DNA from 2 places in the Pseudomonas canadensis genome. Region 2 is predicted to be linked to the other one. Evidence: predicted binding sites of a transcription regulator. Region 2 holds the regulator's gene; the other holds the start of a gene.
What was found. Region 2 encodes FliA, which starts transcription of late flagellar genes. Its sites were predicted from a motif close to CTAAAGTTTNNNNNNNNNNNGCCGNTAA; they were not measured.

Region 1: the regulator FliA is predicted to act here: its motif matches at 7,419-7,446, upstream of RB216_RS15040 (methyl-accepting chemotaxis protein).

Annotation. Positions count from the first base shown of each region.
Region 1 is NZ_CP133298.1:3,298,324-3,314,135, forward strand. It holds gene RB216_RS15010 (PIG-L deacetylase family protein) at 1-691, shown strand, start outside; gene RB216_RS15015 (alpha/beta fold hydrolase) at 896-1,930, shown strand; gene RB216_RS15020 (amino acid permease) at 1,908-3,335, opposite strand; gene RB216_RS15025 (histone deacetylase family protein) at 3,394-4,428, opposite strand; gene RB216_RS15030 (Lrp/AsnC family transcriptional regulator) at 4,550-5,041, shown strand; gene RB216_RS15035 (TonB-dependent siderophore receptor) at 5,225-7,378, shown strand; gene RB216_RS15040 (methyl-accepting chemotaxis protein) at 7,545-9,038, shown strand; gene RB216_RS15045 (sulfite exporter TauE/SafE family protein) at 9,035-9,799, opposite strand; gene pdxR (MocR-like pyridoxine biosynthesis transcription factor PdxR) at 9,885-11,360, shown strand; gene RB216_RS15055 (TIGR02466 family protein) at 11,344-12,009, opposite strand; gene RB216_RS15060 (MFS transporter) at 12,255-13,601, shown strand; gene RB216_RS15065 (thiol-disulfide oxidoreductase DCC family protein) at 13,636-14,088, shown strand; gene RB216_RS15070 (MFS transporter) at 14,108-15,274, opposite strand; gene RB216_RS15075 (LysR family transcriptional regulator) at 15,369-15,812, shown strand, end outside.
Region 2 is NZ_CP133298.1:4,445,051-4,460,862, reverse strand. It holds gene flhB (flagellar biosynthesis protein FlhB) at 1-384, shown strand, start outside; gene RB216_RS20580 (S1 domain-containing protein) at 513-722, shown strand; gene RB216_RS20575 (cold-shock protein) at 738-938, shown strand; gene RB216_RS20570 (DUF6124 family protein) at 983-1,225, opposite strand; gene flhA (flagellar biosynthesis protein FlhA) at 1,707-3,821, shown strand; gene flhF (flagellar biosynthesis GTPase FlhF) at 3,834-5,150, shown strand; gene fleN (flagellar synthesis regulator FleN) at 5,256-6,089, shown strand; gene fliA (RNA polymerase sigma factor FliA) at 6,086-6,826, shown strand; gene RB216_RS20545 (chemotaxis response regulator CheY) at 6,995-7,369, shown strand; gene RB216_RS20540 (protein phosphatase CheZ) at 7,388-8,176, shown strand; gene RB216_RS20535 (chemotaxis protein CheA) at 8,188-10,383, shown strand; gene RB216_RS20530 (protein-glutamate methylesterase/protein-glutamine glutaminase) at 10,432-11,562, shown strand; gene RB216_RS20525 (flagellar motor protein) at 11,562-12,302, shown strand; gene motD (flagellar motor protein MotD) at 12,445-13,332, shown strand; gene RB216_RS20515 (ParA family protein) at 13,384-14,172, shown strand; gene RB216_RS20510 (CheW domain-containing protein) at 14,172-14,963, shown strand; gene RB216_RS20505 (chemotaxis protein CheW) at 15,044-15,526, shown strand; gene RB216_RS20500 (DUF2802 domain-containing protein) at 15,527-15,812, shown strand, end outside.

The sequences.
Region 1 (15,812 bases), 1.1 Mb from region 2:
GCAAATCCCTCCTATCTCCCCGTCCTCATTGGTGCCACCGGGCGCGCGTGTGGTCATCATCGCCCCCCATCCCGGTGACGAAGTGCTGGCCTGTGGCGGCCTGCTGCAATTGCTCAGTACATTGGAGCATCCACTGCAACTCATCTCGATCACCGATGGCAGCGCCAGCCACCCAGGGTCCGACGTCTGGCCCGCCAGCCGCCTGAGCGTGGTACGGCCCCAGGAAAGTGTCGAGGCCCTACGCCGCCTGGGTATGCCCTTGCACAGCCTGAAGTGGATTCGCGGCGGCTTCTGTGACGATGCCCTCGCCGGCCGCGAGGCGCAACTGAGCCAATTCATCGCGCGCTACTTGCAACCGGGCGATGTCGTGTTCAGCACTTGGCGCAATGACGGCAATGACGACCACGAAACCGTCGGCCGCGCCAGCGCCAACGCCTGCAGCCTGGTGAGCGCGCGTCTGTATGAACTGCCGATCTGGGCTTGGCACTGGCCCGCTCGGGAAGGCGCAATCATCCCCTGGCAACGCGCACGCAAGGTGCGTCTGGACACGTGGACCGTCGCACGCAAGCTCCATGCAGCCCATGCCTATGCCAGCCAGTTGGCTGGCGACCCGCAGATCGGTCTGGCACCGATGCTGGCCCAGGTGCTGCTGGAGAGAATGCGTGAACCCTATGAGATCGTGCTGTCTTAGCCGCCGATCCGTCCTACCTGGCAGCGGCTGCCGAAGGGGTGACTGGGGGCTTCTCAATTCAACGTCTGCAAGGTTTGTATCGCAGTGTGTACAGAGCTCACTGCGATACACAGCCTTTAACTCAACGGGTTTCCTGAAACAGGCCAGATACAGCCCGGCGTTCAACTGAGCACCAGGCACACATCCAGCCGCAGGAGGCTCGCCATGCACACTCAGTTGACTCGCCGTTTCAACCGACACTCCCTTTTCCTGGCCGTGGCCTTGTCGCAATTCGGCATTCTGGGCATGGCCCGAGCCGAAATGCCCGAGGCGCCTACCCGCGCCGTCGCCAGCCCACAAACCGCCTTCGGTGCCCTCAAGCACGTCAAGGCCGGCCTGCTGGACGTGGCCTACGCTGAAGTTGGCCCGGCCACCGGCCCGGCGGTGATCATGCTGCATGGCTGGCCCTACGATATCGACAGTTACGCCCAGGTCGCACCGCTGCTGGCGGCCAAGGGTTATCGCGTGCTGATCCCCTATGCCCGGGGTTATGGCGGTACGCGTTTCCTCTCGGACAACACCCTGCGCAACGGCCAACCGGCTGCCCTGGCCAGTGACGTGATCGACTTCATGGACGCGCTGAAGATCAAGCAAGCCGTACTCGGTGGCTACGACTGGGGCGCACGCTCGGCCGACATCGTTTCGGCGCTGTGGCCGGAACGGGTCAAGGCGCTGGTGTCGGTCAGTGGTTACCTGATCGGCAACCAGGCGGCGGGCAAGAACCCTTTGCCGCCTAAAGCTGAACTGCAATGGTGGTATCAGTTCTACTTCGCCACCGAGCGCGGTGCAGCCGGCTACCAGAAAAACACCCACGATTTCGCCAAGCTGATCTGGCAACTGGCTTCGCCGCAATGGAAGTTCGATGACGCCACCTTTGACCGCAGCGCCAAGGGCCTGGAGAACCCGGATCACGTCGCGATCAGCGTGTTCAACTACCGCTGGCGCCTCGGCCTGGTCCAAGGTGAGACGAAGTACGATCCCCTGGAGCAGAAACTCGCCCAGGCGCCTTCGATTGGCGTGCCGACCATCACCCTCGAAGGCGATGCCAACGGTGCACCGCATCCGCAGCCCGAGGACTACGCCAAACGTTTTACCGGCAAGTATGAGTTCCGCCTGATCAACGGCGGCGTGGGCCACAACCTGCCTCAGGAAGCGCCCGAAGCGTTTGCCAAGGCGGTCATTGATGCGGATCACTTGTGACCGAATGCGGCGCCTTCATCCAATGGCCTCCCTTAAAGCGTGAAAACTGATAAGCAACTCCCAGCCAGATAAACCAGGCCGGCATCACGCACAGCGCCAAGCGTGTATCCGGCCGCAACGCCAACAGGCCCAGCACAAACGCGAGAAACCCCAGCGAAAACCAGGCCATCGGCACACCGCCAGGCATCTTGTAGAGGGATTTGGCGTGCAGGTCCGGACGCTTCTTGCGGTAGGCGATGTAGGACGCCAGGATCGTCGACCAGGTAAAAATCACCAGGATTGCCGACACTGTCGACACGATGGTGAAGGCGGTCATCACCTCTGGCACCACAAACAGCAACACCAGCCCCAGCAACATCAGCAGTGTCGTAAACGCCAGGCTGATAAACGGCACGCTGCTCTTCGACAAACGCCGGAAGATCCCCGGCGCATCCCCCAGGTCAGCCAGGCCGAACAACATACGGCTGGCGGAAAACACGCCGCTATTGGCCGACGACGCCGCGGAGGTCAGCACCACGAAATTGACGATGCCCGCCGCTGCCGGAAAACCCGCCACCAGGAACAACTCAACAAACGGGCTTTTGCTCGGCGAGACTTGCTGCCATGAGGTCACCGCAATGATGCACGCCAGAGCCAGCACGTAGAACAGGATGATGCGCAACGGGATCGAATTAATCGCCTTGGACAAGGTTTTTTCCGGCGCACGGGTTTCGGCGGCGGCAGTGCCGATCAGTTCGGTGCCGGCAAAGGAGAAAATCGCCATCTGGAACCCGGCAAAAAAGCCGAACAAACCATTGGGAAACGCGGCCTGTTTATCCAGCAAGTGCGTCAGCGAAGCGGTGACGCCCGTCGGCGAGACAAACGAGCTGGCGATCAACACCACGCTCACCCCAATCAAGGTCACTACGGCGATGATCTTGATAATCGCGAACCAGAATTCCACTTCGCCAAACAACTTCACCGTCAGCACATTCAACGCAAACAGCGTAAGCAACATGCCCACCGCCGGCATCCAGGCCGGCACATGGGGAAACCAGTACTGGAAGAAGCCACCGACCACCACCGCATCCCCCACTACCGCCACGCTCCAGCTCAACCAATACGACCAGCCGAGAAAGAACGCCGCACGCGGCCCCAGATAGGCGCCGGCAAAGTCAGCGAAGCTCTTGAAGTTCAGGTTCGACAGCAGCAACTCGCCCATGGCGCGCATCACGAAATACACGAAGAGCCCGATGATCATATAGATCAGGATGATCGAGGTGCCGGACAGCGCAATGATCTTGCCGGAGCCCATGAACAGGCCGGTGCCGATTGCACCACCCATGGCCATCAATTGGATATGGCGGTTGCTCAGGGTGCGTTGCAACGCTGGCTTTTCACAAAGCCCGGACGTGGTTGTTTTCATCACAAAACCTCTTGTTATGTTTTTGAGTTTTGGCAGAAGAAAAGACGACGGGTTGTTGTTATCGGGTGCTGCTTTCAAAACCGTGCAGCACGTTGACGGCGTTGATGCCGATTTCATCGACCATGTAGCCGCCTTCCATCACGAACAGGGTGGGCACGCCGACGCTGGCGATGATTTCGCCCATGCCGAGGAAGTCCTGGCTGTCGAGCAGGAAGTGGCTGATGGGATCGTCCTTGAAGGTGTCAACGCCGAGGGAGATCACCAGCACCTCGGGCGCGAAGTCGCGCAGTTGCTGGCACGCATTGATCAAAGCGGTCTGGTAGTGCGCCCACGTGGTGTTTTTCGGCAACGGATAATTCAGGTTGAAGCCCTCCCCTGCGCCCGCGCCGCGCTCACTGGCTGCGCCGGAAAAGTACGGGTAAGAGACTGCCGGATCGCCATGCAGGGAAATGAACAACACGTCCGGGCGGTCGTAGAAAATATTTTGCGTGCCGTTACCGTGGTGGAAATCCACATCCAGCACCGCCACGCGCTTGGCGCCTTGAGTAATAGCCTGCTGCGCGGCAATCGCTGCGTTGTTGAGGTAGCAATAACCGCCCATGTATTCGCGGGCTGCGTGGTGACCTGGTGGGCGGCACAGGGCGAATGCACTGTGATGGCCTTCGTCGATCAGCGCCAGGCCGGTCAAGGCGATATCGGCGCTGGTTCTGACCGCATCCCAGGTGGTGCGGGTAATCGGCGAGCCGGCGTCCATGGCGAAGAAACCGAGCTTGCCGTCGATGAAGTCCGGGACTTGATGGTTGGCCAGGTCACGCACCGGCCACACCAGGGGCAATGCATCATGGCTACGGCCAATGGCGGTCCATTCGGCCCAGGCCGACTCGAGGAATGCCACGTAGCGTTCGCTGTGGGCGTTGACGTAACAGGCCCGGTCAAAGCGGCGCGGCGTGATGATATCGCCCAGGCCCACCTGCCTGACGCGATCGCGCACGGTGTCGGCGCGACTGGGTTGTTCGAACGACGGTTTGAGCACGCCGTCCTTCAGTTCAGTGCCGTGGTGCAAACGGTGGGCTTCGCTAAAAACAGTCAACATGAGTGGGCATCCGCCAGTAAAAGACAGGGTCTATTTTGTTCTGGCAGCGTCGGGCTTTCTTTGCTTTTATTTGCGGCACTGTTAGTTTTATCGGGAATATTTACCCCTACAGCGCCTAGTTATGAAAAATAAAACCAATCAGGTCGTTCTTGACGACACCGATCTCGCCATCCTCGCGCTACTGCAGGAAGATGCGAGTATTTCCAACGCGCAGTTGAGCGAGCGTCTATCCCTGAGCCTCACGCCCTGCTGGCGTCGGCGTAAACGCCTGGAAGAGGAAGGTGTAATCAAAGACTACCAGGCCAATCTCGATCGCAAGCTGCTCGGGCTGAACATCATGGCGTTCGTGCATGTGCGTTTCGCGATCCACACCGATCATGCACCGGATGCGTTCGAAGCGGTGGTGAAGGAGCTGCCGCAGGTGCTGTCGTGCCACAAGATCACCGGTGATGCGGATTACCTGTTGCAGGTCCTCGCGGAAGATCTGGACAGCTACAGCGAGTTTGTCGAGAGCGTGTTGCGGCGCCAGTTGGGGATTGCGTCGATTCAATCGAGTCTGGCGCTGAGGGAAGTCAAGGCGACGAGTCGGGTGGCCATTCCAAGGCATGAATAGTCATCCATGAGATCGCGTTTGCTGGGGCCGATTTAGCAAATCGCTGCCAGTAAATTGTGAAAAAAACGTTAACTAATTCTCTCCGAAGGCTTTTTCCTTCGAACTCAATCTGCCACACTGATGCGAATAATTATCAACACCTTTATTATTCGCTATGGAAGGCATTCGGGGAGAGTCAGTTCCATGTCTGTGCAACAACACGGCAGCAAAGGTTTTTCACCCAGTCTGATGGCGTTGGCCGTCTGTCTTGCAAGTTCAACGGCGGCCTTTGCCGCTGAGGCGGAAAAAACCGCCCCGCTCGAATTGGGTGCCACCCAGATCAGCACTGAACAGCTGGGCCAGACCACCGAAGGCACCCAGTCCTACACCACCGGCGAGATGGCGACCGCCACCAAACTCCCGCTGACCATGCGTGAAACACCCCAGGCCGTCACGGTCATCACCCGCCAACGCATGGACGACCAGGCCATGACCAGCGTCAACGACGTGGTCAAGAACACGCCCGGCCTGTTCCTCAGCCAGTCCAGCGGTCCTGGCCGGCAGACGTACAGATCACGTGGCTTCGACATCGACAACATGATGTTTGACGGCATCCCCAGCTCCTATTCCGGCTACGCCAACAGCGTGCAGCCCAACCTGGCGATGTTCGACCGTGTAGAAGTGATCCGTGGCGCCACCGGCCTGGTCACCGGCGCCGGCAACCCTTCGGCGGCGATCAACTTTGTGCGCAAGCGCCCGACCGCCACGCAGCAGGTATCGATCACCGGTGCCGCCGGCAGTTGGGACGATTATCGCGGCGAATTCGACGCTTCCAGCGCCTTGAATGACAGCGGCACCCTGCGTGGCCGCGTCGTAGGCTCCTACCGCGACGCCAACAGTTTCCGCAAAGGCGAAGAAAGCGACCACGGCCTGTTCTACGCCATCGGTGAAGCTGACCTCAGCGAAAACACCACCGCCACCCTGGGTTTCTCGCGCCAGGAAGACCAGACCAACTTCTTCTGGGGCGGCCTGCCCATCGGCACCGACGGCCATCACCTGAACCTGCCCCGCTCCACCAACCCCGGCTCCGACTGGGAAAACAAGAAGCTGACCATCGACACTGTCTTCGGTGATATCGAACATCGCTTCGCCAACGACTGGAAGCTCCACATCGCAGGTTCCTCCTCTCAGTTGGACGGTGTGTTCACCGGCACCTACCAGTCGCGCTACCAGACCACACTGGCGCGCACCGCCTATCAATCGCACCAGGACGACAAGCAGTACGGCCTGGACACGTTCCTCAGCGGCCCGGTCGAAGCGTTCGGGCGCACCCATGAAGTGGTGGTCGGTACCAGCAAGCGCATCTACGACGCCACGTCCAAGGAATACAGCCCCTACGACACCAATTACCCGCTCAATGGGGCAAAACCGGACTTCGTACGTGACGGCAAAGGCCACAGCATCACCACCCAGGACGGCGTTTACCTGACCACCCGCCTGAACCTCGCAGACCCGCTCAAGGTGATCCTCGGCGCGCGCGTGGACTGGTATGACTACGATGACCGCCAAGGCGACGGCGACTACAAAGTCACCCGTAACCTCACGCGCTACGCCGGCGTGATCTATGACCTGAACGACCAGTACTCCGTGTACGCGAGCTACACCGACATCTTCACACCGCAGACAAGCCGCGACTTCTCGGACAAGCCACTGAAGCCCATCGTCGGCGAAAACTATGAAGTCGGTATCAAGGGCGAATACTTCAACGGCGCGCTCAACGCCAGCCTGGCGGTGTTCCAGATCGACCAGAAAAACCGTGCGACCCTGCCCGAGAGCCAAGCCGGTTGCCCGATCATGGCGTGCTACGAAGCCTCCGGCCTGGTACGTAGCCAAGGCATAGACCTTGAGCTGCAAGGTGCACTCACCGAAAACTGGCAGGTCGGCGGCGGTTTCACCTACACCCGTGCGCATTACATCAAGGACACCAATGCGGCCAACAACAACCAGCGTTTCGACACCGACACCCCGGAACGTTTGTTCAAACTCACCACCTCCTACCGCTTCCAGGGCCCACTGGAAAAACTGCGCATCGGTGGCAATGTTTACTGGCAGAGCCGCATGTACAACGATGTGGTGCTCGCCAACAGCAATACCTATCGCCTGGAACAAGGCAGTTATGCCGTTGCCGACGTGATGGCCGGTTACCAGGTGAACAAACACCTGGACCTGCAGTTGAACGTGAACAACATTTTCGACCGCACCTATTACTCGGCCATCGCCACCAGCCCGATCTGGGGTTCGACCGACACTTACGGTAACCCGCGCAGCTTTGGCGTCACGGCCAAATACAGCTTCTGATCGTGATCCGATCAACGGCTACCCGCCCGGGTAGCCGTTCCTCAAGTCCCGCCGCCGGATGCCGATAACCGTTGGCATCACTGAATCCAATAAAAACTAAAAACACCTGATTCGCTCCACCCTGCCCCTCACTTTGATTCGGCCAGACCACAGGGAGTAAGTGTGAATGCCCACCCGCGCGCGTTTTTTCGAGCACTACCGTAAAGCCGACCGCATCATGCTGGCGTTGATCTGGTTGATGTTCCTGTTCTCCCTAGGCTTGGCGTTCTGGCATGACACCTTGATGCAAGCCGCCATCATCGGCGGCGGCACCAGCGTGGTGCTCACGGCGCTGTACCGTGCGATAGGCAGCACCCGCGTGATGCGTTGTGCCCTCGGCGCGGGCCTGATGATCATGGCGGCACTGCACATCAACCAGGCCCAGGGCGTGATCGAATCGCACTTCGGGATCTTCGCGCTTTTGGCGGTGCTGACGTTTTATCGTGACTGGCTGCCGATCCTGGTCGCCGCCGCCACCATCGCCGTGCATCACGTGGTCTTCCATGCCCTGCAACACCAAGGGTTCCCGGTGTTTGTGATGGAGCATCACGGCGGCTGGACCATGGTGTTCGTCCACGCCTTCTACGTGGTGATGGAAACCGTCGCCCTGCTCTACCTCGCCGTGCACAGCCAAGCCGAAGCGGTCGAGAGCCAGGAAATGCTGGAGAAGATGCTCGCAGTCACGTCCCAATTCAGCGCGCAAACCACCCATGGCGAAGGCAAGGTGCATGTGTCGTTGGCCACGCGCTTCGACCACTTCCTGCAACAGATCACGCACCTGATCGACGGCGTCGCCCGCGACTCCCACGGCCTCGGCCAACTCGGCCAGGAACTGGCCAGCGCCAGCGGTACCCTGGAAAAAGGCGCTCGGCATCAATTGGCGCAGATCACCCAGATGACCGGCTCGATGCAGCGCATGGAAGACGCCATGGGCCATATCGCCGTGCACGTCGAGCAAGCGGTGGACCACGCCGGCAAGGCCAGTCAACAGATCCAGCGCGGCCAGGAAAGCGTCAGCCGTGCCCAACAGGAAATCACCCAACTGGCCACACGCCTCAACGGCACCCACGAAACGGTGCAGGGCCTCGCCGTGCAAGCCGAGCAGATCGGCACCGTGCTCGAAGTGATCAACAGCATCGCCAACCAGACCAACCTGCTCGCCCTCAACGCGGCCATCGAGGCCGCCCGCGCCGGCGAGCAAGGCCGCGGCTTTGCCGTGGTCGCCGACGAAGTGCGCAGCCTAGCGCAGCGCACGGCGGTGTCCACCCAGGAAATCAAGACCATCATCGAAGGCCTGCAACACGGCAGCCGCCAGGCCGTGGAAGCCATGCACGACAGCCGCCAAGGCGTGGAGCGTTGCGTTGAAGACAGTCAGGTAGCCGTCGACATGCTGCGCGCGGTGGGAAGCGACATTGCGCACATCGACGATCTGAATGGACGGATCGTGACCACCACCCGCGAACAGACCACGGCGAACCTGGAGATTGTCGGGCGGTTGCAGTCGGTGCAGAGCATTGCGCAAAGCACCGCCGACGATGTGGAAACCCTGGCGCGCAGCAGCGAGCGATTACCGCCGATTGCAGTGCGGCTGGATGCGTTGGGACGCAGGTTCCACCCCTAGGCCCAGTAGCCCCCAATCCCGTCCCACAGCAGCTTCAGCGCCGTGATAATCAGCAAGCCATAGCAGGCGCGATAGAGCTGGCGCTGATCCAATCGCGCATGCAGCCGCCAGCCCAGCCACACGCCACTGGGCACGGCGAACAAACAGATAAGCGCCAGACCCAACACGTTGCCGGTAGGCCTGGCGAGGATCAACCACGGAATCGCCTTGAGCACATTGCCCACGGTGAAAAACAGGCTGGTGGTCCCGGCGTAAACCTGTTTGCTCAGGCCCAGTGGCAGCAAGTACATCGCCAACGGTGGCCCACCGGAATGCGCAACCATGGTGGTGATTCCCGAGGTGACCCCAGCGGCCACGGCCTTCGGCGTTGAGCGCGGCTTCACACTGACATTTCCCCCGGCCCTGAACCACAGGCCGACGAACACCAGCGTGACCACCGCCATCACGATGGCAATCGCACGGTGATCCAATACGCGAAAAAGCAGGTAGCCAACGCCGATTCCGACCACCAACCCAGGTACCAGTAACGTGAGGTCGGGCTTTGACCAGGTCGACGGTTTCCAATAGCGCAGGCCGAACAGGTCCATGGCGATGAACAACGGCGCCAGCAAGCCGCCGGCAGTGATCGGGTCCATCACCAGCGACAGCAGCGGGATACCGACGATGGCAAAGCCGCCGCCAAAGGCGCCTTTCATAAAGCAGATCAAAAAGACCCCGGCAAAGGTCACAAGGATCGTCGTGGTTGTCAGCTCAAGTTCCATGGCGTGCATTCATTTCGCAGAGAAGAGACGTCATAATCTCGCGCATCACCGGCACCGCAAAAAGTACCAGTTTTGAGGTTTTTCCATGGGCCAGTTATCGAACCCCAGGCGCGGCGCGGAACGCCGCCTCTACACCAAGCTGCGAGCGCAGATAGAGGACGGCACCCTGGCGCCCGACGCGAAGCTGCCCTCCACCCGTGCCATGGCGGAGACGCTTGGGGTCTCGCGCACCACGGTCACCGCCGCCTACGAGCAATTGGCTGCCGAAGGGTTTGTGGTGACCGCCGTGGGCAAGGCCGCCAGGGTCGCAGCCCTTACCAGTGCGCTTCCTGTCGTTGGCACCGTGCCCCGCGACAGCCCGCCACCCCCATTGTCGCGCTATGGGCAGCGGGTTGCCGCTCTCACGCCCTATCACATGGTTTCGCCCACCGCGCGCATCGACTTCCGATATGGAGCGGTCGCCTCGCGGGACTTTCCGGCACTGGGCTGGAACCGCGCCTATCGAGCCGAACTGATCAAGCGCCAACCTACGCGGCCTTACGGCCAGCCCGAAGGCGAAGCCGCTTTGCGCCAGGCGCTGCAAGGCTACCTGCGCCGCGCCCGTGGCTTGACCTGCGATACCGAGCAGCTACTGGTGGTGCACGGCTCCCAGCAAGGGCTAGACCTGTGTGCCCGCTTGCTGCTCAACCCTGACGACGCCTTCATTTTCGAAGACCCCGGCTACCGCATGGCCCGCTATTGCTTCGAGGCCACCGGCGCAACGGCCTTGCCCATCCCGGTGGATGCATCCGGTTTGCAGACACACCTGTTGCTGGATGACCCGCGCGCACGGTTGGCCTACGTCACTCCGTCGCACCAATTCCCCATGGGCGCCGTGCTGTCCATCGCGCGACGCGTCGAACTGCTGAACTGGGCAAAGCGCCATCGCGCCTGGATCATCGAAGACGATTACGGTGGCGAGTTCCGTTACGGCCAGCGTCCCATCGACGCCTTGCAATCGATGGATGCCGAGGCCCGCGTGATCTACGTCGGCACCTTCTCCAAGGCGCTTTCGCCGCAACTGAGGTTGGGTTACCTGGTACTGCCGCGCGAACTGGTGGGCGTGTTTCGCGAGGCCAAACGGTTGACCGATCGCAACGAAACCCGTTGGGAGCAAAACGTGCTTGCCTCGTTGATCGACAGTGGCGCCTACGAACGCCATCTACGCCGCTTGCGCCGTGATAACGAAGGCCGACGAAAAGCCCTGCTGGATACCGTCGACCGCCACTTGGCGGGGCTTGGAAAACTGGAGGGCATGGCGGCCGGGTTGCACGGTGTATTGCTATTGCCAACCCTGCATGCCCGGGATGAAAGCGCATTGCAGGCGATGGCGCTTGAGCGCGGGATAGGTGTGTATCCGCTATCGCCGTTGTTCACGTCGGCAAGAGAACGACCGGCAAGCCTGATACTGGGCTATGCCGGGCTTACTGTGCAGCAGATTGATGAAGGCATCAGGATACTTGCGCAAGTCATTCGGCAGGTCATGGGAGCAGTCCGCGCGCCTCTCATACCCCAAAGTTGAACGCGATGGAGATCCGCGGCCGCGTCCCCTCAAAGCGTCGTACCGAGTGCATCAACCAGGACGGAAACATGATCAATGTCCCGCTGCTGGCAACGCAGGTGCTGCTGAACCCGGCGGTCAGGCAATCCTCGACCCGCATGCGCAAGGCGGGATTGTAGGTCGAGGCCACCATGCCTCGCGGATCAACGAATTCCAGGTCGCCGCCGACGGTGGCGTCCTCTTCACGGCCTCCTGCATCAACCCAATACACCCCCGACCAGAATGCTCCCGGATGCCCATGCAGCGCATTGCTGTGGCCAGCCTGGCTCACATTGGCCCACGCGTTGAGCTTCCACTCGAAACCGGGCACGGTTAATCCGAAGCCTTCGTGATGAACCGCAGTCAGTTCGGTGGCGAACTGCGTGGCGAAGGCCACCAACGCGCCGCAGGCGTCCCCACCCCACTCCTGAAAATCGTTCGCGGATTGCCAGCCGCCATCGTTGCTGCGCTGGGCGCCGCACTGGTCCTGGGCCATGCGGTGGGTGACGAGCGCTTTGAGCTCTGCGTTGAGCGTGTCGGCGTTCGGGTATTGGATGCTGGCCAAGGGCGTTGTGAACAGCCGCCGGATGTTGATCAGCTCCGGATTCAAAAGATTGTCGCTCGACTGCATCGGGTAATCATCATGTTTGCCAGTAGCCACAAACCATAACGGCATCAAAGGTTCAGCGATGTAAACCATTGTTAAAGTCTTAACCAAAGTTGCGCACACGCTCCTTGCCTCACCTGGCCCAATTCCTGCCTCCCCCAACTCGACCAAGTCGCTACTGACTACGCGGACGACTCTTTTGGGCCCCGCCGCCCAACCGCCAGCCCCGATAATCAGCCATCCCCGCACCTATCCCGAGGCCTCACCCCATGACGAGCCCATCCACCGAACAGGTCAGCCCCCAGACTTTGCTAAAGGTCATTATCGCCGCCGGCATCGGTAACTTTGTCGAGTGGTTCGACTTCGCCGTCTACGGTTTCCTCGCCACCACCATCGCCCAGCAATTCTTCCCCAGCGGCGACGCCAGCGTGGCATTGCTCAAGACCTTCGCCGTGTTTGCCGTGGCGTTTGCCTTCCGGCCACTGGGCGGGATTTTCTTCGGCATGCTCGGCGACCGTATCGGCCGCAAACGCACGCTGGCCATGACGATCCTGTTGATGGCTGGCGCCACCACCCTGATTGGCCTGCTGCCGACCTACGCAGCTATCGGCGTAGCGGCGCCGATCCTGTTGTCGCTGATTCGCTGCGCCCAAGGGTTCTCCGCCGGGGGCGAATATGCCGGGGCCTGTGCCTATCTGATGGAGCACGCGCCCAGTGACAAGCGCGCCTGGTACGGCAGCTTCGTGCCGGTGTCGACGTTTTCCGCCTTCGCTGCCGCCGCGGTGGTGGCGTATGCACTGGAAGCGTCGTTATCCGCCGAGGCGATGGGCAGTTGGGGCTGGCGCTTGCCGTTCCTGATCGCCGCGCCGCTCGGCCTGGTGGGGCTTTACCTGCGCTGGAAGCTGGACGAGACGCCCGCCTTCCAGGCCGTGAAGGAAGAACACACGGTGGCCCACTCCCCGCTCAAGGAAACCCTGCGCAACCATGGTGCGGCGATCTGCTGCCTGGGCGCTTTTGTGTCACTGACGGCGCTGTCGTTTTATATGTTCACCACGTATTTCGCGACCTATCTGCAAGTGGCGGGCGGCTTGAGTCGGGCGATGGCGTTGCTGGTGTCGCTGATTGCGTTGATCTTCGCGGCGGCGATTTGCCCGCTGGCGGGGCTGTATTCGGATCGGGTCGGGCGTCGTGTCACCGTGATGACCGCCTGCGTGCTGTTGATGGTCGTGGTGTATCCGTCATTCCTGATGGCCAGCTCCGGTTCGTTCGTGGCGTCCATTGTCGGCGTGATGCTGCTGGCGGTGGGGGCCGTGCTGTGTGGGGTGGTCACGGCAGCCTTGCTGTCGGAAACGTTTCCGACCCGCACGCGCTACACCGCCTCGGCGATCACCTACAACCTGGCCTATACGATCTTCGGCGGCACCGCGCCGTTGATGGCGACCTGGTTGATCAGCACCACCGGCAGCAATCTGTCACCGGCGTTTTACCTGATTGCCGTGGCGTTGCTGGCGTTGGCGGGTGGGCTGGCGTTGCCGGAGACGTCGCGGATTTCCTTGCATGACGTGGGTTCGGAGGAAAAAGACGCGGCGCCCTTGCTTTCGCGAACACGGGTATGATCCAGGCTCACACGGCACGACTGGACCCACGCTTATGCCCGCCTCCCAAACCCGCCCGTCCCTCGCGCCGTTGCTCAAGCCTGGCGAAACCGTGGTGCTGTTCGACGGCGTGTGCAAGCTGTGCAACGGTTGGGCGAGGTTCCTGATCCGTCACGACCGCCAACGGCGCGTGCGCTTGGCGGCGGTGCAGTCCCCCGAAGGCCAGGCGTTGCTGGCCTGGGCGGGGCTGCCCCTGGATCAGTTCGACACCCTGGCGGTCATTCGAAACCACCATTACTGGGTGCGTTCGGACGCCGTGTTCGAAATCGTTGCGCAACTGCCTGCCGTGTGGCGTCCATTGCTGCTGTTGCGCATCATCCCACGCGCGCTTCGGGACTGGGCTTACGACCGCGTCGCACGCAATCGCTATCGGATTTTTGGGCAGTACGACACCTGCCTGTTGCCGCATCCAGACCATGAACAGCGTTTTCTGAAGGCGCCGCAGTGAACCCTTTGGTGCGCACCTGCTAAACCGCCGCAGCCATGCGCGCTCGAGAACCCCAGGCGAACGTCACGACCATCAGCAACCCCAAGCCCGCCATCGCGGCGCCGGCCAGGGAAATCGCCGGGTAGCCCAGCCCTGCGTTGATCACTGCGCCACCCACTGCTGCGCCAATCGCGTTGCCGAAGTTGAAGGCGCCGATGTTCACGGCCGAGGCCAGGTTCGGCGCATCTTTGGCCGCTTCCATCACACGCATCTGCAACGGCGGCACGACGGCGAAGCTGGCGATACTCCAGATGAGGATGCTCACCGCTGCCGGTATCGGCCAACGCATCAGGAATGCAAAGGCCAGCAGGACCAGAATCAGTGCGCTCAGCGAGACGATCAGGGTCCGGTCGATCGAGCGATCTGCTGCCTTGCCCCCCCATATATTGCCCAGGGTCAACCCGACGCCGAACAGCACCAGCATGGCCGTGATAAAGGGAGTAGACGCATGGGTCTGGTTGCTCAGGATCGGCGCGATATAGGTAAACACGGTGAACATAGCACTGGAGCCCACCACGGTCAGGGCCAGTGCCGCCAGTACCGAACCGCGTCCCAGCACTTTGATTTCGGCCAGCACACCGTCACTTTTCGGCAACGGCAGGTTAGGCAGCGCGAACCACAGCGCGACCATGGTCACCAGGCCCAGTCCGCCAATGCCCCAGAACGCCGTACGCCAGCCAAGCAGTTCACCAAACCAGGTCGCCAGTGGCACGCCACCAATGGTCGCCAGGGTCAGGCCCATAAACATCGCGGCGACAGCTCCCGCGCGCTTGTCCGGCGCGACCACACTGGCCGCGACGATGGAACCGACGCCAAAAAACGCGCCGTGGTTGAGCGAAGTGATGACGCGGGCAATCAACAGGTCGTAATAGCCGGTTGCAAGCGCCGACATCACGTTACCCAGGGTGAAAATGGCCATAAGCCCGACCAGCAAGTGACGACGGGGGATCTTGCCAGTGGTCAAGATCATCAGTGGCGCGCCGAGCAATACCCCCAGGGCGTAGGCGCTGACCAACAGCCCCGCAGTGGGAATCGAAACGCCAAGGTCATTGGCGATGGTGGGCAACATGCCCATGGGCGCGAACTCAGTGACGCCAATGCCGAAGGCACCGACAGCAAGGGCTACAAGGGGTGGATTGATACGCATGGAAGACTCCTCATTTATGCCGCAAATGCTACGATCAACGCTTTAACGGCACTAGACCGTTTAATTGGCAATCACCTTTGCGCGCGAGGCAAAAATGGATTTCAACGGCAGGTCGGGTGAGATGGCGGTATTTGCAATGGTGGCGCAGGAAGGCAGCCTGTCGGCAGCAGCGCGGGCATTACGATTGACGCCCTCGGCCGTCAGCCGCGTCATCGCACGCACAGAACAACGCCTGGGCACCCGCCTGTTGATTCGTACGACCCGCGCCCTCGCCTTCACAGCCGAAGGCGAGGCGTACCTTCGCGGCGCCCGGCGCATCCTGGCCGACATGGCGGAAGTCGAAGAAGCCATCGCCGACCAAGGCGCGCCCAAAGGCCGGCTGCGGGTCAGTGCGGCCCTGGGCCACGGCCGCATGGCCATCGTGCCGTTGGTGGCGGCGTTCAGCGCCTGCTACCCGAACATTGTGGTGGACCTGACCTTGGGCGACGAAGTGGTCGACATCCTCGGCGGCCAGGCTGACGTCGCGATCCGCTTTGGC
Region 2 (15,812 bases):
ATGTCCCAGCGCAAGATGATGGGCGCAGTACCCGACGCCGACGTGGTCATCACCAACCCGACCCACTACGCCGTGGCGCTCAAATACGACCCGGAGAAAGGCGGCGCGCCGATGCTGTTGGCCAAGGGGAGTGACTTTACGGCGCTGAAGATCCGCGAAATCGCCGTGGCCAATGACATCCTGCTGCTGGAATCGCCGGAACTGGCGCGGTCGATCTTCTATTCCACCGACCTGGACCAGGAAATCCCCGCCGGGCTCTACCTGGCCGTGGCTCAGGTGTTGGCGTATGTCTATCAGATTCGCCAGTACCGCGCGGGCAAGGGCAAGCGTCCGGATCCACTCAAGGATCTGCCGATTCCACCGGATTTGCGCCGCGATTCCTGATTTCTCACGCCCTACCACTCGTCGTGAATGCCTGTATACCTGTCAACTTTGACAGTAGCCAGAGGGGCGTTCTCGCGGTTCCATTGCTTAAAGCACTGCGCGAAAGCTGTAGATGAGATGCAGGGAGAGTGGTTTTGAAGGCGGTCAGAGGCGCTGTCAAATATTACGACCAGAAATCCGGGATGGGCTTGATTGCCCTGGAAAACGGTGAAGACGACGTGCGCGTGAATTTCATCGGTTCGCGAGGTATTCGGCTTGCCGTGGGCCTGCGGGTTGAGGTCAAGAGAGTCCATGGGCGCGATGCGGTCTATGCATCCGACGTTCGCGTTATCCCGTAAGTCAGGAGAACGGCAATGGCAACAGGTACGGTGAAATGGTTTAACGCGGAGAAGGGGTTTGGGTTTATCACTCAAGACGGTGGGGGCGATATATTTGTCCACTTCTCGGCCATCACGGGCGACGGTTTCAGGACGCTTGAAGAGAACCAAAAAGTAGAGTTCGAGGTAACGCAGGGGGCCAAAGGCGCTCAGGCCGAGAACGTCCGCGTCCTATGAGCTTGATGATCGTTCCCGCAGGGTAGTGCAGGAACGATCCGCCCTCAGGCCATCAAGTGCTCGCTGTCCGCCAACACTCTGTCAGCCAGCAGCTTTGCCAGCCCAATCAACTGTGCAACACCCAGCGCGCCTTCGCGTTTTGGCCCTTCCAATTCAAACGCAAAATCACTCATCAGCGCGTCGGCCGAGGCGAGGGTTTCGGTGAGGTTGACCAGCAGGTCTTCGGTTTTGAGAGTGTCTACGACGGTAAACAGACTGATGGGGGGATTTGGGGTGGGTTTAATCATTGTGAGGTTCCTAAAAAGTGGAGCCGCCACTGATCGCCGCGACGCGATGGAGGGTGGCAACTGTACGCAGGTTCGCGGACCGGTCTAGGAACAACCCGGCATACCCGAAGGTATCCCGCGCACAGCCGCCATAGCGCCGCACAGTAGACGATAAAAAACCGCTTACTGAAAGGGAGATGGTGCTTTTGTTCCGTAGTAAACCGGGCCGCGACGCCCGACCACTGCGTTTGCAGCGGTGTACGGAGACTAGAGAGCGGCTTTCCTAGGGGCAACCCCAAAACCTTGTCGGAAATTTCCTCGGTAGCGGCCGGTGAACACAAATCCAAAATGTGGGAGCGGGCTTGCTTGGTCGCTTGGGAGGTCATCGAAGGGCCAAAGCAAAAGTTGGAAGGCTTCTTGCAATACCGCCTGCAAGACGCCCAATTGCGTCAAAACTTTGCTTCAAAGGACACGAGGAATACCGGTGGTGGATCGCTCTCAAATGCTCGGCAACGCCCGCAGCACCCTGACTGACCTCTCGCGAGGCAATCTGGGTGTGCCGTTGTTGTTGCTGGTGATGCTGGCAATGATGATGTTGCCGATGCCGCCGTTCCTGCTCGACGTGTTCTTTACCTTTAACATTGCGCTGTCCGTCGTCGTCCTGCTGGTGTGCGTCTACGCCCTACGGCCGTTGGATTTTGCGGTATTCCCGACCATTCTGCTGGTGGCGACCCTGCTGCGCCTGGCGCTGAACGTGGCGTCGACCCGTGTGGTCATGCTGCACGGCCAGGACGGCCATGCCGCTGCCGGTAAGGTGATCCAGGCCTTCGGTGAGGTGGTGATCGGCGGTAACTACGTGGTCGGTATCGTGGTGTTCGCGATCCTGATGATCATCAACTTCGTGGTGGTCACCAAAGGCGCCGGGCGCATCTCCGAAGTGAGCGCGCGTTTTACCCTCGACGCGATGCCCGGCAAACAGATGGCCATCGACGCCGACCTCAACGCCGGCCTGATCGACCAGAACCAAGCCAAATCCCGTCGCCTGGAAGTCGCCCAGGAGGCTGAGTTCTACGGTTCCATGGACGGTGCCAGCAAATTTGTGCGCGGTGACGCCATCGCCGGTCTGCTCATTCTGTTCATCAACCTCATCGGCGGCATGGCCGTGGGTATCTTCCAGCACGGCATGACCTTCGGCGATGCGGGCAAGGTGTACGCGTTGCTGACCATCGGTGACGGTTTAGTGGCGCAATTGCCATCACTGTTGTTATCAACAGCGGCGGCCATCATGGTGACCCGTGCTTCGGGCTCCGAAGACATGGGCAAGCAGATCAGCCGGCAGATGTTCGCTTCGCCCAAGGCCCTGGCCGTGGCGGCGGGCATCATGGCGATCATGGGTATCGTGCCGGGCATGCCGCACGTGTCATTCCTGAGCATGGCGGCCCTGGCTGGCGGCGCCGCGTACCTGTTCTGGAAAAAGCAGAACCAGGTCAAAGTCATCGCCCAGCAAGAGATCGCCCGCCAGCAGGAACTGCTGCCATCCCCGGCCCGCGCCCAGGAAACCAAGGAGCTTGGCTGGGATGACGTAACCCCGATCGACATGATCGGCCTGGAAGTCGGCTACCGCTTGATCCCGCTGGTGGACCGCAACCAGGGTGGCCAATTGCTCGCGCGGATCAAGGGCGTGCGCAAGAAACTGTCGCAGGACCTGGGCTTTTTGATGCCCACCGTGCACATCCGCGACAACCTCGACCTGGCCCCAAGTGCCTATCGCCTGACCCTGATGGGCGTGATCCTGGCCGAAGCCGAGATCTACCCGGACCGCGAACTGGCGATCAACCCCGGGCAGGTGTTCGGCAGCCTCAACGGCATTACCGCCAAAGATCCGGCTTTTGGCCTGGACGCGGTCTGGATCGAAATCAGCCAGCGCAGCCAGGCGCAATCCCTCGGTTACACCGTGGTGGACGCCAGCACTGTGGTCGCGACTCACCTTAATCAGATCCTGTACAAACACTCCCACGAGTTGATCGGCCACGAGGAAGTCCAGCAATTGATGGGTTTGCTGGGCAAAGCGTCGCCAAAACTCGCCGAAGAGTTGGTACCGGGCATTCTGTCGCTGTCGCAGTTGCTCAAGGTGTTGCAGGCGCTGTTGGCCGAACAGGTGCCAGTACGCGATATCCGCAGCATTGCCGAGGCCATCGCCAACAATGCCGCCAAGAGTCAAGATACTGCCGCCCTGGTAGCTGCGGTGCGCGTCGGATTGTCGCGTGCAATCGTCCAAAGCATTGTAGGGCTTGACTCCGAGCTGCCTGTGATCACCTTGGAACCAAGGTTGGAACAAATATTGCTCAATAGTATTCAGAAGGCAGGACAAGGCCAGGAAGAGGGCGTTCTGCTGGAGCCAAGCATGGCTGAGAAGCTGCAGCGTTCGTTGATCGACGCCGCACAACGCCAGGAAATGCAGGGCCAGCCGGTGATTCTGCTGGTGGCAGGCCCCGTCCGGGCGATGTTGTCGCGGTTTGGGCGTTTGGCAGTACCGAATTTGCACGTTTTGGCTTATCAGGAAATTCCTGACAACAAGCAAGTGACTATCGTCGCGACAGTAGGGCCCAACGGCTGAGGGTAGTGGGTTATGCAAGTGAAGCGTTTTTTCGCCGCCGATATGCGTCAGGCCATGAAACTGGTGCGTGATGAGCTGGGCGCCGACGCCGCGATTATCGGAAACCGTCGTATTGCCGGCGGTGTCGAGCTGACGGCTGCCCTGGATTACACCCCCTCGGCGCTGGCGCCGCGTGTACCGAACATGGAACTCGAAGACGAGCTGCGCAAAACCGCCTCGCGCATCGTTTCGGCCCAGGCTGAACTGAGCATGCGCGGCGACAGCGATGCCACCACCAATCGCCAGTTGTTCGCCGGCTTGCCACTGACCGCTGCCGAGCCGCTGGTCGAGCCCACCTTCAAAGAACCGCCGCGTCCTGCTGCGCCTGCTCCGGCGCCTGCGGTTGACCAGCGCGTGTTTGATTCGATGCGCTTTGAACTCAACGGCCTGCGCGAACTGCTGGAAGTGCAGTTGGGCTCGCTGGCGTGGAACCAGCTGCAAGGCAGCAAGCCGCAACAAGCCAACCTGTGGCGTCGCCTGCAACGCATCGGCCTGTCCGGCCCGTTGTCCCGCGACCTGCTGGCGCTGACCACCGAAATCGAAGAGCCTCGCCAGGCCTGGCGCATGTTGCTGGCCCACCTGGCGCGGATGATCGTTACCCCGGAAATCGAACCCCTGGAAGAAGGCGGTGTGATCGCCATGGTCGGCCCCGCCGGCATGGGCAAGACCACCACCCTGGCCAAGCTGGCTGCCCGCTACGTCCTCAAATACGGCGCGCAGAATATCGCGCTGGTGAGCATGGACAGCTACCGTATTGGTGCCCAGGAGCAGCTCAAGACCCTGGGCCGGATCCTCAATGTGTCGGTGACCCATGTCGACCCGGGCCAGTCCCTGGCCAACGCCCTCGACCCGCTGCTGCGCAAACGCGTGGTATTGATCGATACTGCCGGCCTGCAAGCCAGCGACCCGGCATTGCGCATGCAGTTGGAAAGCCTGGCGGGGCGTGGCATCAAGTCGAAAAATTACCTGGTGCTTGCAACCACCAGCCAGAAACAGGTTCTTACCGCTGCGTATCATAGTTACAAGCGTTGTGGCCTGGCCGGTTGCATTCTCACCAAGCTCGATGAAACCGCGAGCCTGGGCGAGGTGCTGAGCCTGGCCATCAGTCATGAATTGCCGGTCGCCTACCTGACCGACGGGCCGCGGATCCCGGATGATCTGCATCTGCCGCGCCGTCATCAGTTGGTCAGCCGTGCAGTCAGCGTGCAAATGCAAGAAGAGCCTAGCGAGGAAGCGATGGCCGATATGTTCGCCGACCTCTACCACAGCCCGGCAAAACGGGTCGGTTGAGGCAGGATGAACACCGTGAAATGTATCTACATCGATGGTCTGCAAGCGATTCACGCGGCCAAGCCATGTAGCCTGCGTCTAAGCAAGACAAGGTAAAGAAATAAAATGGGCAGCATGCATCCCGTACAGGTGATCGCGGTGACCGGCGGCAAAGGTGGCGTCGGGAAAACTAACGTGTCAGTGAATTTGTCCCTGGCCCTGGCAGAGCTTGGCCGTCGTGTCATGCTGCTGGATGCTGACCTGGGCTTGGCGAACGTGGACGTTCTGCTGGGGCTGACACCCAAACACACCCTTGCCGATGTGATCGAGGGCCGCTGTGAGCTGCGCGATGTGCTGCTGCAGGGCCCCGGTGGCATCCGCATCGTGCCAGCCGCCTCCGGCACCCAGAGCATGGTGCACCTGAGCCCGGCGCAGCATGCCGGCCTGATCCAGGCCTTCAGTGATATCGGCGACAACCTCGACGTGCTGGTGATCGACACCGCCGCCGGGATCGGCGAGTCCGTGGTCAGCTTCGTGCGCGCCGCGCAGGAAGTGTTGCTGGTGGTTTGCGATGAACCCACCTCGATCACCGACGCCTATGCCCTGATCAAACTGCTTAACCGTGACTACGGCATGAACCGCTTCCGCGTCCTGGCCAACATGGCCCAGAGCCCGCAGGAAGGGCGCAACCTGTTCGCCAAGTTGACCAAGGTCACGGATCGCTTCCTCGATGTCGCTTTACAATACGTCGGCGCAGTTCCCTACGACGAGTGTGTGCGCAAGGCTGTGCAAAAGCAGCGTGCAGTCTACGAAGCGTTCCCTCGTTCCAAATGCGCATTGGCGTTCAAGGCTATTGCCCAGAAGGTCGATACCTGGCCGTTGCCTGCCAACCCTCGGGGGCATCTGGAGTTTTTCGTCGAGCGATTGGTGCATCAGACGAGCGCAGGACCCGTGCTATGACAGCGACTGGCTACAACGCGTACAAGAAGTCTGCCCGTGACAGTCAGGGCGAGTTGATCGAGCGCTACGCGCCCTTGGTCAAGCGCATTGCCTATCACTTGCTGGCACGCCTGCCCGCCAGCGTCCAGGTCGAAGACCTGATCCAGGCGGGCATGATCGGCCTGCTCGAAGTGTCGACCAAATACGATGCGAGCAAGGGTGCGAGTTTCGAGACGTACGCGGGTATCCGTATCCGTGGCGCGATGCTCGATGAAGTACGTAAAGGTGACTGGGCGCCGCGTTCGGTGCATCGCAACACGCGCATGGTCAGTGATGCAATTCGCGCAATTGAAGCAAAAACCGGTCGCGACGCTAAAGATCACGAAGTTGCGGCCGAACTCCAATTGAGTCTCGACGATTACTACGGGATTTTGAACGATACCTTGGGCAGCCGCCTGTTCAGTTTCGACGACCTGTTGCAGGACGGCGAACATGAAGGGCTGCACGAGGACGGCGCGAGCGCTCATATGGAGCCATCGCGTGACCTGGAAGATGAGCGTTTCCAGGGGGCGTTGGCGGACGCGATTGCCAATTTGCCGGAGCGTGAGCGACTGGTGTTGGCGCTGTACTACGACGAAGAGCTGAACCTCAAGGAAATCGGTGAGGTCCTGGGGGTCAGCGAGTCGCGGGTCAGCCAGTTGCACAGCCAGTGCGCAGCCCGCTTGCGGGGGCGTTTGGGAGAGTGGCGAGCGCGCTGACAGGCAGTGTGGGGACACTGCAGACGATACCGCGAGGGCAAGCAGCCTTCGCGGGTTCGACCCGTGGTGCCCTCGGCAGTCCTTTTTGTGTAATGCCTGTTGATTGAAATGGCGCGTCCAGGTGCTGGGCGCGTTTAAGACTGCTTGGAGGTCGAATTGGACAAGAACATGAAAATCCTCATCGTTGATGACTTCTCAACGATGCGGCGGATCATAAAAAACCTGTTGCGTGACCTTGGGTTCACTAACACGGTCGAGGCGGATGACGGCATTACGGCGATTCCGATCCTCAACAGCGGGAGCATCGACTTTCTGGTAACGGACTGGAACATGCCGGGCATGACCGGCATCGACTTGCTGCGCCACGTGCGCGCTGACGAAAAGCTGCGCAGCCTGCCTGTGCTGATGGTGACCGCCGAAGCCAAGCGTGAGCAGATCATCGAAGCCGCCCAAGCCGGGGTCAACGGTTATGTGGTCAAGCCATTCACTGCATTGGCCTTGAAAGAGAAGATCGAAAAAATCTTCGAACGCATCCACGGCTAATGCCATCGCGGGGGAGCTATGGAGCATAAAGAAACGTCACAGGGAGACTTCGAGTCGACCCTGAAAAAGCATGCTCACCAGTTGGTCGACAGCCTTGAAAAAGGCCAATTCGGCGACGCGGTGCAGTTGATCCATGAGCTCAACCAGACCCGTGACCGCGGCCTGTACCAGGAAGTGGGCAAGCTCACACGCGAGCTGCACAGTGCGATCGTCAATTTCCAGATTGACCCGCATATGCCCCAGGCCGAGGAAATCTCGCAGATCACCGATGCCACCGAACGCCTGTCCTACGTGGTCAGGCTGACTGAGGCGGCGGCCAACCGCACCATGGACCTGGTGGAAAACGCCACGCCCCTGGTCAACGGCATGGCCAACGAAGCCCAGGCCCTGAGCAACGATTGGGGCCGTTTCATGCGCCGCGAAGTGGGCGCAGAAGAGTTTCGTGAATTGGCGCGTCGGGTCGAAGGGTTCTTGTCACGCAGCGAGCAGGAAAACCGCACGGTTTCCAGCAACCTCAACGACATTCTGCTCGCCCAGGATTATCAGGACCTCACCGGTCAGGTGATCAAGCGTGTGACCCAGTTGGTCACCGAAGTGGAAAGCAACTTGCTCAAATTGGTGCTTATGGCAGGCCAGGTTGACCGTTTTGCCGGTATTGAACATGACCGCGAAGCGATCCTCTCGGAAAAAGATCCAAAAAAACATCTCGCCAAGGGTGAAGGTCCGCAGATTCATGCCGATAAACGTGAAGACGTTGTATCGGGTCAAGATGATGTCGATGACCTGTTATCCAGTTTAGGCTTCTAAGGAGCACCCACATGAGCTTCGGCGCCGATGAAGAAATCCTTCAGGATTTCCTTGTAGAGGCCGGCGAAATTTTAGAGCAGTTGTCCGAGCAACTGGTCGAGCTGGAAAGCCGACCGGATGATGCGAACCTGCTCAATGCAATTTTTCGCGGTTTTCACACTGTAAAAGGGGGCGCCGGCTTCCTCCAGCTCCATGAGCTGGTGGAGTGCTGCCACATCGCCGAGAACGTGTTCGACATCCTGCGCAAGGGTGAGCGTCACGTTGATTCGGAATTGATGGACGTGATTCTCGAAGCACTGGATGCGGTCAACGGCATGTTCAGCGAGGTGCGCGACCGTGCACCGATCACCGCTGCCACTCCGGAACTGCTGGCCGCCCTGGCGCGCCTGGCGGAACCGGCCGACACCTCGGCTGCGCCTGTGGTTGAGGCGGCTCCCGAGCCTGTGGCCGAAGCTGAGCCGGATGTGACCGACAGCGAGTTCGAACAGCTGCTCAACTCCCTCAGTGCTGTGAAGGCCGAGGCTGAGGCACCCAAGGCGCCCGTCGCTGCGCCAACCAGCGAAGACATCACTGACGCTGAGTTCGAATCCCTGCTCGACCAGTTGCATGGCAAAGGCCAGTTTGCAGCGGACGCCGTGGCACCTGCCGCTGCGCCCGAGGCGCCTGCTGCGAATGCCAACACCGACATTACCGACGACGAATTCGAAGCGTTGCTCGACCAACTGCATGGCAAGGGCACCTTCGCGGCCGACGCCCTGCCGGAAGTCGCCGCCACGGCTGCGGCGCCTGCCGCAGCCAGTGCAGCACCGGCCGGCGACGGCCTGATCTCCGATCACGAGTTTGAATCGCTGCTGGACGAGTTGCACGGCAAGGGCAAGTTCAGCGAAGTGGCCCCGGCCGCTGCTGCTGTTGCCACGGCTGCACCGGTTGCTGCCAAGGCCGCCGCGCCGGCTCCGGCCGCCAAGCCTGCGCCTGTAGCGGCTCCTGCTCCGGCGCGTGCCGCCGCAGCACCGGTTGCCGAGAAGCCTGCCAGTGAAGCCGAAACCACCGTGCGGGTTGATACCGCGCGCCTGGACGACATCATGAACATGGTCGGCGAACTGGTGCTGGTACGTAACCGTCTGGTGCGCCTGGGCTTGAGCAGCGGCGATGAAGCCATGCAAAAAGCCGTGTCGAACCTCGACGTGGTCACCGCCGACCTGCAAACCGCGGTGATGAAAACCCGGATGCAGCCGATCAAGAAAGTCTTCGGCCGCTTCCCACGCCTGGTTCGCGACTTGGCGCGTCAGCTCAAGAAAGAGATCAACCTGGAACTGGTGGGTGAAGAAACCGACCTCGACAAGAACCTCGTCGAGGCCCTGGCCGACCCGCTGGTCCACTTGGTGCGCAACGCCGTCGACCACGGCGTGGAAACCCCTGAAGAACGCGAAGCCTCGGGCAAGTCCCGCAACGGCAAAGTGATCCTGGCGGCGGAGCAAGAAGGCGACCACATCCTGCTGTCGATCACTGATGACGGCAAGGGCATGGACCCGGCCATATTGCGCAATATCGCGGTCAAGCGCGGCGTGATGGACAAGGACGCCGCCGACCGCCTGACCGACACCGAGTGCTACAACCTGATCTTTGCCCCGGGGTTCTCGACCAAGACCGAGATTTCCGACGTCTCCGGCCGTGGCGTCGGCATGGACGTGGTGAAGACCAAGATCAGCCAGCTCAATGGCTCGATCAACATCTACTCGACCAAGGGCCAGGGCTCGAAGATCGTGATCAAGGTGCCTTTGACCTTGGCGATCATGCCGACCCTGATGGTGATGCTGGGCAACCAGGCGTTCGCCTTCCCGCTGGTCAACGTCAACGAGATCTTCCACCTCGACCTGTCGCGTACCAACGTGGTGGACGGCCAGGAAGTGGTGATCGTGCGCGACAAGGCGTTGCCCCTGTTCTACCTCAAGCGCTGGCTGGTGGCATCGGCCAAGCATGAAGAGCAGCGCGAAGGCCATGTGGTGATTCTCTCCGTGGGCACCCAGCGCATCGGTTTTGTGGTCGATCAACTGGTGGGCCAGGAAGAAGTGGTCATCAAGCCTTTGGGCAAAATGCTGCAGGGAACCCCGGGCATGTCGGGTGCGACCATCACCGGTGACGGTCGGATCGCGCTGATTCTCGATGTTCCGAGCATGCTCAAGCGTTACGCCGCTCGGCGTATTTGATTCTGGTGGGGCAGGGCGGTAGTGCCCGCCCCGCCTAACGGAGTGTTTATGGCAGTCAAGGTCCTGGTGGTGGACGATTCGGGTTTCTTCCGCCGCCGCGTCTCGGAAATTCTTTCCGCCGATCCAACGATCCAGGTGGTCGGCACGGCCACCAACGGCAAAGAGGCGATTGATCAAGCCATTGCGTTGAAACCGGACGTGATCACCATGGACTACGAGATGCCGATGATGGATGGCATCACCGCGGTCCGGCACATCATGCAACGCTGCCCGACCCCGGTGTTGATGTTCTCCTCGCTGACTCACGAAGGCGCCCGGGTCACCCTGGATGCGCTGGACGCCGGCGCGGTGGACTTCCTGCCGAAGAATTTCGAAGACATCTCGCGCAACCCCGAGAAGGTCAAGCAGATGCTGTGCGAGAAGGTGCACAGTATTTCCCGCAGTAACCGTCGCAGCCTGTTCAGCGCGCCAGCGCCGACGCCTGCACCGGTTGCAGCACCGGCTGCACCGACGTCATCGTTTGCTCGTCCAGCGCCTGCGCCGGTTGCACGGCCTGCCGTGGCGCCGGTTCGCGCTGCTGCGCCTGCGACTGCCCATTCGCCTGCGCCGAAGCGCAAGGCCTACAAACTTGTGGCTATCGGCACGTCCACGGGCGGCCCGGTGGCCCTGCAACGCGTGTTGACCCAACTGCCGGCCAACTTCCCGGCGCCGATCGTGTTGATCCAGCACATGCCTGCTGCCTTCACCAAGGCCTTCGCCGAGCGCCTGGACAAGCTGTGCCGCATCAGCGTCAAGGAAGCCGAGGATGGCGACATCCTGCGTCCTGGCCTGGCGTTGCTGGCGCCGGGTGGCAAGCAAATGATGGTGGACGGCCGTGGCGCGATCAAAATCCTGCCGGGCGACGAGCGCCTGAACTACAAACCATGCGTGGACATCACCTTTGGTTCGGCAGCCAAGTCCTACGGCGACAAAGTTCTGGCGGTGGTGCTCACCGGCATGGGCGCCGACGGCCGTGAGGGCGCGCGCCTGCTCAAGCAGGGCGGCAGCGCCATCTGGGCCCAGGACGAGGCCAGCTGCGTGATCTACGGCATGCCCATGGCCATCGTCAAGGCCGACTTGGCTGACGCCGTCTACAGTCTGGACGACATCGGCAAGCATCTGGTGGAGGCTTGCCTCTGATGGATGTTTTGAGCCTGATCGGTATCATCATGGCGTTTGTCGCGATCATCGGCGGCAACTACCTCGAAGGCGGTCACCTCGGCGCCCTGGCCAACGGCCCGGCCGCCCTGATCGTGATCGGCGGCACCGTGGGCGCGGCATTGCTGCAGTCGCCCATGAGCTCCTTCAAACGCGCCATGCAGATCCTTATCTGGATCATTTTTCCGCCACGTGTCGACTTGCCTGGCGGCATCGACCGCGTGGTCAACTGGAGCCTCACCGCCCGCAAGGAAGGCCTGCTGGGCCTGGAAGGCGTGGCCGATGCCGAGCCCGACAGCTACGCGCGCAAAGGCCTTCAATTGCTGGTAGATGGCGCCGAACCGGAAGCGATCCGCAGCATTTTGGAAGTGGATTTCTACACCCAGGAAAGCCGCGACATCAACGCCGCCAAAGTCTACGAAAGCATGGGCGGCTATGCGCCGACCATTGGCATCATCGGTGCGGTAATGGGCCTGATCCATGTGATGGGCAACTTGGCCGACCCTTCACAACTGGGCAGCGGCATTGCCGTGGCGTTTGTTGCCACCATCTACGGTGTGGCCAGTGCCAACCTGGTGTTGTTGCCGGTGGCCAGCAAGCTCAAGTCGATTGCCCTGCGCCAGTCGCGTTACCGCGAGATGTTGCTCGAAGGTATTTTGTCGATTGCCGAGGGTGAGAACCCGCGCTCCATCGAATTGAAGCTCCAGGGCTTCATGGATTGATGAACATGCACCCTGTAGGAGCCGGCTTGCCGGCGAAAATCGCCAACGATAACGCGGGTTGCCTGATGCCCCGCGGCGCTCTCGGGTTTTTCGCCGGCAAGCCGGCTCCTACAGGTGATTTGTGTTGCTGGGGGTATTGCCTGTGAGCCGTCGCCGTCGCGAGCCCGAAGAACACGTCAACCACGAACGGTGGCTGGTGTCCTACGCGGACTTCATCACTTTGCTGTTCGCGTTTTTCGTGGTGATGTACTCGATCTCGTCGATTAACGAAGGCAAGTACAAAGTTATTTCCCAGGCGCTGATTGGCGTGTTCAACGACGCCGACCGCGCCCTCAAGCCGATCCCGATCGGTGAAGAGCGGCCCAAGACCGTGACCCCGGCCAAGCCGCTGGTCAACGACAGCGATGAAACCGCTGCCGGCGTGGGTGGCACCAGCGATCCACTGAAAAGCATCGCCGATGACATCAGCGCAGCGTTTGGCGACCTGATCAGCTCCAACCAGATGACCGTGCGCGGCAACGAGTTGTGGGTGGAAATCGAGCTTAATTCCAGCCTGTTGTTTGCCAGCGCCGACGCGTTGCCGAGCGACCAGGCGTTTACCATCATCGACAAGGTGGCGGCGATTCTCAAGCCGTTTGAAAATCCGATCCATGTCGAAGGCTTCACCGACAATTTCCCGATCAGCACCGCGCAGTACCCGACCAACTGGGAGCTGTCCTCGGCCCGTGCGTCAAGCATCGTGCGCATGCTGGCGATGCAGGGCGTGAACCCTGGGCGCCTGGCCTCGGTGGGTTATGGTGAGTTCCAGCCGGTGGCCAATAACGCTACGGTAGAGGGCCGCGCGAAGAACCGCCGGGTGGTGTTGGTAGTGTCGCGCAACCTGGATGTGCGCCGCAGCCTGACCGGCACCGGTACCGCCAATGCAACACCGGATGCCGCCTTGAAGCGGGCTGGCACACAAACTGCACCGCCCCCTGTAAAACCGCCGGTTCGTCAGAGCGCCGTCAATTCTCCGTCGCCGGCTCAATAACCTTATGCAATGTCTCGGTCGCGCCTGTGCCTGCCGGGAGGAACCAACCGAATGAGAGTCTGGGCAGTTGCCAATCAAAAAGGTGGGGTCGGCAAGACCACCACGTCCATCGCCTTAGCCGGCTTGCTGGCCGAGGCGGGCAAGCGCGTGGTCGTGGTGGACCTGGACCCTCACGGCTCCATGACCAGCTATTTCGGCTATGACCCGGATGCGCTGGAACACAGCAACTACGACCTGTTCCTGCACAAGGGCAGCGTGCCGGCCGATCTGCCGGGGCAACTGCTGCTGCCCACCAGCAACGAAAGTATTTCCCTGCTGCCGTCCAGCACCGCCCTGGCCACCCTTGAGCGCCAGTCGCCGGGGCAGAGCGGGTTGGGCCTGGTGATCGCCAAGACCCTGGCGCAACTCTGGCAGGATTTCGACTACGCAATCATCGACAGCCCGCCGTTGCTCGGCGTGTTGATGGTCAACGCGTTGGCGGCGAGCCAGCAACTGGTGATTCCGGTGCAGACCGAGCACTTGGCCGTCAAAGGCCTGGAGCGCATGGTCAGCACCCTGGCGATGATCAACCGTTCGCGCAAACAAGCGCTGCCGTTCAGCATCGTGCCGACCTTGTTCGACCGCCGCACCCAGGCGTCCCTCGGCACCCTGCGCGTGTTGCGCGATGCCTATCCGGACACCATTTGGAATGGCTACATTCCAGTGGACACGCGCCTGCGTGACGCCAGCCGCGCAGGTCTCGCGCCATCGCAGTTCGACGGTAAGAGCCGTGGCGTACTCGCCTACCGCGCGTTGCTCAAGCACCTGCTGTCGCAGCAGCTTGTGGCGCAGGTGGCGTGATGAACCGTCCTGTCGAACTCAAGACTCGGCCGCAACTGGCGCTGGAATCCTATCTGGATGCCCTGCTGCAGGATGCGACCGCCGAAGAACTGCCGGAACCGATCCTGGTGTTGGAACCGGCTGTTAAACCCGAAGCCGCGCTGGATGAATTCCAGTTGGCGGTGCTGGAAGAACAAGCCCGCGATGCGCAGGTCGTAGTGCCGATCACACCGATAGTGGTGGCGCCTGTAGTAGTTGCTCCTGTTGTGGTCGAGCCGGTGGTGCAAGTGCACCTGCCGCCGAGCATCACACCGCCGCCGGTGACCGGTGATGGCCGCCCGAGCTGGGCTGCCGAACCGTTCGAATGCCTGCTGTTCGACGTCGCCGGGTTGACCCTGGCGGTGCCGCTGGTGTGCCTGGGCTCGATCTATTCGCTGGAGGGCCAGGAGCTGACGCCGTTGTTCGGGCAACCGGAGTGGTTCCTCGGCATTCTGCCCAGCCAGGCCGGCAACCTCAAAGTCCTGGATACCGCGCGCTGGGTCATGCCCGACCGCTACCGCGACGACTTCCGTCAGGGCCTGCAATACGTGATCTCGGTGCAGGGCTACGAGTGGGGGCTGGCGGTGCATCAAGTCAGCCGCTCGTTGCGCCTGGACCCGAACGAAATCAAATGGCGCAGCCACCGGGGCCAACGGCCTTGGCTGGCGGGCACCGTGATCGAACACATGTGCGCGTTGCTCGACGTCGCCGAACTGGCTGAGTTGATCGCCAGCGGTGCCGTCAAATCGATGCCACTGAACAAACACAGTTGATTGAACAATAAGGGCCGCATGCGAATGCGGTCAGCGAAGCACACACGCCGTACTCAACGGCATTTGAAGGGGTCAGGGGTATGAACAAGTCAGCGTCCGCACAAGGTTTGGATGATCCGATCCTGCAATGGGTTACCTTCAAACTGGACAACGAGTCCTATGGCATTAACGTGATGCGCGTGCAGGAAGTGCTGCGCTACACCGAGATCGCCCCGGTGCCGGGTGCGCCGAGCTACGTGCTGGGTATCATCAACCTGCGCGGCAACGTGGTGACAGTGATCGACACCCGCCAGCGTTTCGGCCTGGTGCCGACTGAAGTCAACGACAACACGCGTATCGTCATCATCGAGGCCGACAAGCAAGTGGTCGGGATCATGGTCGACAGCGTGGCCGAAGTGGTTTACCTGCGCCAGTCGGAAGTGGAAACTGCGCCGAACGTGGGTAACGAGGAGTCCGCCAAGTTTATCCAGGGCGTGTGCAACAAGAACGGCGAGCTGCTGATTCTGGTTGAGCTGGACAAGATGATGAGCGAAGAAGAATGGTCGGAACTGGAGAGCATCTGATTGTTCCTTGAGGCCGCGGTGATTGTCCTGGCCTTGTTGTGGGCCGGGACTTTGGCATTTCTGTTGCGCTATGTGCGTCAGCAGCGTGAACTGTTGTTGCAGCAGGCTGAGCGTGATGCTCTGCGTGATCGACGGGTGCTGGAGTTGGTGAAGCGGGTTGATCACTTTCAGCAGAGTGCGGTGAAAGTCGGGGACGAGGTGCATGAGTTGCGCGCGATTCTTGCGCCGTTGCCTGACAAACTGGCGCAGATTGAACAGCGGGATCCTTCGAGTCTTTCGTTTGCAC